2 linked regions of the Sagittula stellata E-37 genome follow. Each later gene encodes a partner of the first gene's protein in a complex. Links are inferred from orthologs where the notes say so. Each region holds a gene or a part of one and is shown on either strand. Other genes may lie near its edges.

Region 1 (3,136 bases):
CGGGGCGGGGGAATAGGCGCCCATACCGCCCGTGTTCGGGCCGGTATCGCCTTCGCCGACACGCTTGTGGTCTTGCGCCGTTCCGACCGGCAGGCAGGTTTCGCCGTCGACCAGGACGAAGAAAGACGCCTCTTCGCCGGTCATGAACTCCTCGATCACCACTTCGGCGCCCGCACCGCCGAAGGCGCCACCGAACATGTCATCGACGGCAGCGCAGGCGTCTTCCAGGGTTTCCGCGATGATGACGCCCTTGCCGGCGGCCAGACCGTCCGCCTTGACCACGACCGGGGCCCTTCCTCCACGAATATGGGCTTTTGCTGCATCGAGGTCGGTGAAATGGCCGTAGGCTGCTGTAGGTGCGCCGCAGGCATCGCAGATTTCCTTGGTGAAGCTTTTGGAAGCCTCGAGCCTGGCCGCCGCGGCTGACGGGCCGAAGACCGACAGGCCGGCCTCCCTCAGACGATCGGCGACACCCGCGGCAAGTGGCGCCTCCGGTCCGACAATCACCAGGTCGATGGCGTTATCCGAGGCGAACTCGACCACCACGCCACCGTCCTCAATATCGATCCGGGCACATTCCGCGATCTTCGCAATGCCCGCATTGCCCGGCGCGACGATCAGCTTGTCGCATTTCGGGTTCTGCAGGGCGGCCCATGCCAAGGCGTGTTCTCGTCCGCCGCTGCCGAGGATGAGGATGTTCATGGGCGTGCTCCAGTGTTGCGGTCGGGGCGGATAGCCGTGGTGGGACCGGGGGCCGGCCCCCGGACCCCCGAGGTATTTGTCACCAAGATGAAGGACGGGGGCGCTTTTGATCGGTTTACGGGTGCTTTAAGGTTCCGGCGAAGTGAGGGCAAGAGAGCGTGACATGGACCTGATCGACGACGGCACGAACGGCAACACGCCGGAATTCTCGGTTTCCGAGCTTTCGGGCGCGGTGAAGCGCGTGATCGAAGGGGAGTTCGGTTTCGTCAGGGTGCGCGGCGAGGTGGGCCGCGTGTCGCGGCCGCGGTCGGGCCATGTGTATCTGGATCTCAAGGACGACCGGTCGGTGATTTCAGGGGTGATGTGGAAGGGCGTCGCATCGCGCTTGCAGACCCAGCCTGAAGAGGGGATGGAGGTGGTGGCCACTGGGCGGCTGACCACCTTCCCGGGGCAGTCGAAGTACCAGATCGTGCTCGAAGACATCCGTCCGGCGGGCGCGGGCGCCTTGATGGCGATGCTGGAAAAGCGCAAAGCGGCGCTGGCGGCAGAGGGGCTGTTCGACGCCGGGCGAAAGAAACCCTTGCCTTATCTTCCGGAGATCATCGGTGTCGTGACCTCTCCCTCGGGCGCGGTCATCCGTGATATCCTGCACCGCCTGCGTGACCGGTTCCCGCGCAAGGTGCTGATCTGGCCGGTGGCGGTGCAGGGCGCGGCCTGCGCGCCGGAGGTGGCCCGGGCCATCGAAGGGTTCAACCGCTTCCAGCCGGGTGGCACCCTGCCGCGACCGGACCTGCTGATCGTGGCGCGGGGCGGCGGATCCGTCGAGGATCTTTGGGGGTTCAACGAGGAGGTCGTCGCACGCGCGGCAGCCGCTTCGCACATTCCGTTGATTTCCGCGGTGGGGCACGAGACGGACACCACGCTGATCGATTTCGTTTCTGACCGGCGGGCGCCGACCCCGAGCGCCGCCGCGGAACTGGCGGTGCCCGTGCGGATGGAACTTGCGGCACAGATCCGGGACTTTGGCGCACGAATGACCCGCGCCATGGGGCTTCGGGTCGAGCATCGCGGGCAGCGGCTGCGCGATCTTGCCCGAGCGCTACCGCGCCCGGAGGAACTGGTCGAAGGACCTCGGCAACGGCTGGATGTCATGGGCGACCGACTGCCTGCGGCGCTGACCCGCGCTGTGGACCGACAGCGTTTGCGGTTGACGGAAACGGTCGGGTCGTTGCGGCCTGCGATCCTGCGCCGTGCCGTGTCAGTGGAACGCGGGAGGATGGACGAACGGTCCGCCCGCCTCGGGCCGGCACTGGCGCGGGCCGTAAAGGTGCGGCGGGACACGCTGGAGGCCCGGGCCGCACGCCTGTCCCCCCGCGCCATACTGCGCGACATCGGAACCGGGCGCGAACGGTTGGACCGGTTGTCCCAGCGACTGGATGCGGCGCAGGCGGCCCGCATCCAAGACACGCGCCAACGACTGGAGGCCCTTGCCCGCCTCGCAGAGACACTGTCGTATCGCGCCACTCTGGAACGGGGCTTTGCCGTCGTCTGGTCGGACAGCGGGGTCGTCACCAGCCGCGCCGCCGCCGATGAGGCGACTGGGCTGGAAGTGGAATTCTCCGACGGGCGCATGAAACTTGGCGGGGCGGCCCCCGCGCGCCGCAAGGCAAAACGGAAGCCACCGGAGCAAGGCAGCCTGTTCTGAGCGTTGCGCCGGCCTTAACCTCCTGCCACGTCACGCTTTCAGCGCATGGAAGCCCTGCTCATAGAAGGGTTTCCTTTTCTTCTGCGCTCGCATAGGCTTTGCTGCATCGCTGCATTTTCCGGAGGAGGGGGAACCCGTGGCCGAGACCCAAAAACCGCTTTTGATCAAGCGTTACGCCAGTCGGCGCCTGTACAATACCGAGACCTCCGACTACGTGACGCTGGAGGATATCGCTGGGTTCATTCGTGATGGGCGGGACGTGCAGATCGTCGACCTGAAGTCAGGCGATGACCTCACCCGGCAGTACCTTCTGCAGATCGTTGCAGAGCATGAAAGCAAGGGCGAGTCCGTTCTGCCGATCAACGTGCTGACCGATCTGGTGCGCAGCTACACGACGCAGGCCACCAGTTCGGTCCCGCAGTTCCTTGCCCAGACCTTCGAGATGTTTCGCGACAGCCAGTCCAAGTGGGTGGAGAACATGGGCAACATGAACCCGTCCATGGCCAAGAGCCTTGAGGCAATGCAGGCGCAGCAGGAGGCATTCCTGAAAGCGATGACAGGCGGGGTCGCCGGTTCCACCGGTCCGACGATGGAAACGCCGGCCAATGGTGGCGACGATCTGGACGACATAAAGAAACAGCTGGCGGAACTGCAGAAGAAGCTGTCGAAGCTGGACAAGTAAAGCGGTGTTCCATCGAAGGCGCGCCTGCCGGGATGACCGGTGCGCGC
Region 2 (3,256 bases), 2.0 Mb from region 1 along the record:
GGTCTGGATTTCGACATGATCGTGCTGGACGTGATGATGCCGGGCGAGGATGGCGTCAGCCTGACGCGCGGCATTCGCGAGACCTCGACGGTGCCGATCCTGCTGTTGACGGCCCGTTCAGAGACGGAGGATCGGATTGCCGGGCTAGAAGCCGGGGCGGACGACTACCTTGCCAAGCCGTTCGAGCCGAAGGAGCTGCTGCTCAGGATCAACGCGATCCTGCGGCGCATGCCGGAACCCGCCGCTCAGGAAACCGCTCCGAAGCTCATGACGCTTGGCGCGGTCCGCTACGACATCGAGCGCGGTGAAATGTGGCGTGGCGAAGAGATCGTGCGCCTGACCGCGACCGAAGCGCAGCTCATGCGTATCTTTTCCGCCAAGCCGGGTGAGGCGCTGAGCCGCACAAGGCTTGTCGAGGAACTGGGCCGTGACAAGGGGCAGGCACAAGAGCGCGCGGTGGACGTGCAGATCACCCGTTTGCGGCGCAAGCTGGAAAGCGATCCGAAGCAGCCGCGCTATCTGCAGACGGTGCGCGGCGCCGGATACATGCTTGCACCTGACTAACGCACGGCTACGCTTCTCAGGTGAATTCGAGGGAGAGCGTCATGACGACCGCACTGATAACCCATGCCGATTGCCTTGAGCATGTGACACCGGATGGCCATCCGGAACGCGTGGCCCGGCTGGAACATGTCCTGCACGCGTTGCAGGCGCTCGACCTGCACCGCGTTACGGCGCGCGAAGCTACGGACGAGGAACTCCGCCGGGTGCATCCACAACGCTACATAGACCGGATCGTCGCGGCCGAACCCGGGCAGGGTATTGCCCAGCTGGATGCCGACACGTGGATGTCGAGGGGGTCCGTCCGGGCCGCACGGCTTGCGGCGGGGGCCGGGATCCAGGCTGTCGACATGGTCATGGGAGGCGAGGCGCAGAACGTCTTCTGCGCAACCCGCCCGCCGGGCCACCACGCGGAGACGGAAACGCCCATGGGCTTCTGTCTGTTCGGCACGGCGGCGCTTGCGGCGAAACATGCTCTGGATGTGCACGGGCTGGAACGGGTTGCGGTGGTCGATTTCGACGTGCACCACGGCAACGGCACGCAGGACCTGTTGTGGAACGAGGCGCGCAGCCTGTTCATCACCTCGCAGCAGATGCCGCTCTGGCCCGGTACGGGACGCCCCGAAGAACGCGGCGCGCACGACAACGTCATGAACCTGCCGTTGCCGCCCGAAAGCGGCGGCGCGGAAATGCGCGCCCGGTACGAGAACGATGCCTTTCCACGCCTTCGGGACTTTGCGCCGGAGTTGCTGATCATCTCGGCCGGGTTCGACGCGCACCAGGACGACCCGCTCGCCAACCTCAACTGGACCGTGGACGACTTCCGCTGGGTGACGCGTGCGCTGTGCGACATCGCGGCAGAGACGGCCGGCGGGCGCGTGGTCTCGACTTTGGAAGGCGGGTATGATCTTGCGGGCCTGAGTGCGTCGGCGAAGGCGCATGTCGAAGTCCTGATGGAGGCGGGTTCATGAGCGACCAACCTGTGAACGAGATGAGCTTTGAGCAGGCCATGGCAGAGCTGGAGCGTGTCGTGGGCGCACTGGAGCGTGGCGACGTGGCTTTGGAAGACTCGATCAAGCTGTATGAACGCGGCGCGGAATTGCGCAAGCGCTGCGACCAGAAGCTGAAGGAAGCCGAGGAAAAGGTCGCGGCGATCACGCTCGACGGCGACGGCAATCCCGTGGGGACGAAGCCGGTCGAGGGTCTCTGATGACGGACGCCGCCGGACAGGAGCGGACAGGGGACATTGCGCCGCTCGGGTTCGAGGCGGCGCTTGCCCGCGCCGCAGAGCTGGCGAACGGCCAGATTTCCTACGCCTTGTCGGGTGTGCCCGGGCCGGTGGCCGCGGCGATGCGCTATGCGGTCGAGGGCGGCAAGGCTCTGCGGGCCTTCATGGTGATCGAGGGCGCGCGACTGTTCGACATCGACCGGCAGCACGCGGCGCCTGCGGCGGGGGCCATCGAGGCATTGCACGCCTACAGTCTGGTTCACGACGATCTGCCGTGCATGGACGATGACGATATGCGGCGCGGAAAGCCGACCGTGCACCGCAAGTGGGACGAAACCACGGCGGTACTGGCCGGCGATGCGCTGCAGGCCCTGGCCTTCCAGTTGGTGACGCACACGGCCTGTCCTGCGGACCGCCGCCTGGAACTTGTCGCGGGGCTTGCTACGGCGGCGGGGTTGCGGGGCATGGTCGGCGGTCAAGCGCGCGATATCGCCGCCGAGAGCGCACAGACCCCGCTGACGCTGGAAGAGATCACCGCCCTTCAGGCCGGCAAGACCGGCGCGCTGATCTCATGGTCCTGCGGGGCGGGCGCCGTGATGGCGGGGCAAAGCACCGGCCCCCTGCGACGCTACGGTGACTGCCTTGGCCTCGCGTTCCAGATCTGGGACGACGTGCTGGACGTGGAAGGCGATGCCGCCACGGTCGGCAAGGCAGTGGGCAAGGACGCCGATCGCGGAAAGGCGACCTTCGTCAGCCTGCTCGGGATGGAGGGCGCGAAGGCGCGGGCTCAGGAACTCGTGCACGAAGCCTGCACTTCCCTCGACCTATACGGAGACGCGGCAGACGCCTTGCGGGACGCCGCCCGCTTCGTTATCTCGCGGCGGAACTGACGCACGCCGTCCTTTGCCCGGGCCTTGACGCCCAAGTGCCCTACATGGACGTTGAGCCAAGAGAGGACCCAGTCCGCACCATGCCCGATACCACGTCCGACACCCGTCCGAACCGCCCCGAGACGCCCTTGCTCGACCGGGTTCATAACCCTGCCGACCTCAAGCAGTTCTCCGACGCGGAGTTGAAGCGCGTGGCGCAGGAGTTGCGGGAAGAGACGATCTCTACCGTGTCGGAAACCGGCGGTCACCTCGGCGCCGGTCTGGGTGTGATCGAGCTGACCGTGGCGCTGCATTCGGTCTTTGACGCACCGCGCGACAAGATCATCTGGGATGTGTCGCACCAGTGTTACCCGCACAAGATCCTGACCGGGCGGCGCGACCGCATCCGGACCCTTCGGCAGAAGGACGGTCTGTCGGGGTTCACCAAGCGTTCGGAGTCGCCCTACGATCCGTTCGGGGCGGCGCATTCGTCCACTTCGATTTCCGCCGCGCTGGGATTTGCCGTCGCGCGTGATCTGGGGGGGGCGTGCGACACCGGTCACGGTGACGCCATTGCGGTGATTGGGGACGGTGCAAT

Evidence for each region.
Region 2: the proteins of xseA (region 1) and ABFK29_RS17490 are in contact, whole or in part, in a cryo-EM structure (PDB 8TXR), measured with the Escherichia coli proteins. The link is inferred for Sagittula stellata E-37 from one-to-one orthologs.

Annotation. Positions count from the first base shown.
Region 1 is NZ_CP155729.1:1,643,776-1,646,911, forward strand. The notes cover bases 317-3,136. They hold xseA (exodeoxyribonuclease VII large subunit), read left to right. Parts: upstream 317-865; coding sequence 866-2,407; downstream 2,408-3,136. Other genes in these bases: purD (phosphoribosylamine--glycine ligase), read right to left, coding at 317-702; phaR (polyhydroxyalkanoate synthesis repressor PhaR), read left to right, coding at 2,544-3,089. Also shown: more of purD, read right to left, coding at 1-316. UniProt on the Escherichia coli protein: Bidirectionally degrades single-stranded DNA into large acid-insoluble oligonucleotides, which are then degraded further into small acid-soluble oligonucleotides.
Region 2 is NZ_CP155729.1:3,665,964-3,669,219, reverse strand. The notes cover bases 210-3,149. They hold ABFK29_RS17490 (exodeoxyribonuclease VII small subunit), read left to right. Parts: upstream 210-1,528; coding sequence 1,529-1,771; downstream 1,772-3,149. Other genes in these bases: dxs (1-deoxy-D-xylulose-5-phosphate synthase), read left to right, coding at 2,760-3,149; ABFK29_RS17485 (polyprenyl synthetase family protein), read left to right, coding at 1,771-2,679; ABFK29_RS17495 (histone deacetylase family protein), read left to right, coding at 606-1,532; ABFK29_RS17500 (response regulator), read left to right, coding at 210-564. Also shown: more of ABFK29_RS17500, read left to right, coding at 1-209; more of dxs, read left to right, coding at 3,150-3,256. UniProt on the Escherichia coli protein: Bidirectionally degrades single-stranded DNA into large acid-insoluble oligonucleotides, which are then degraded further into small acid-soluble oligonucleotides.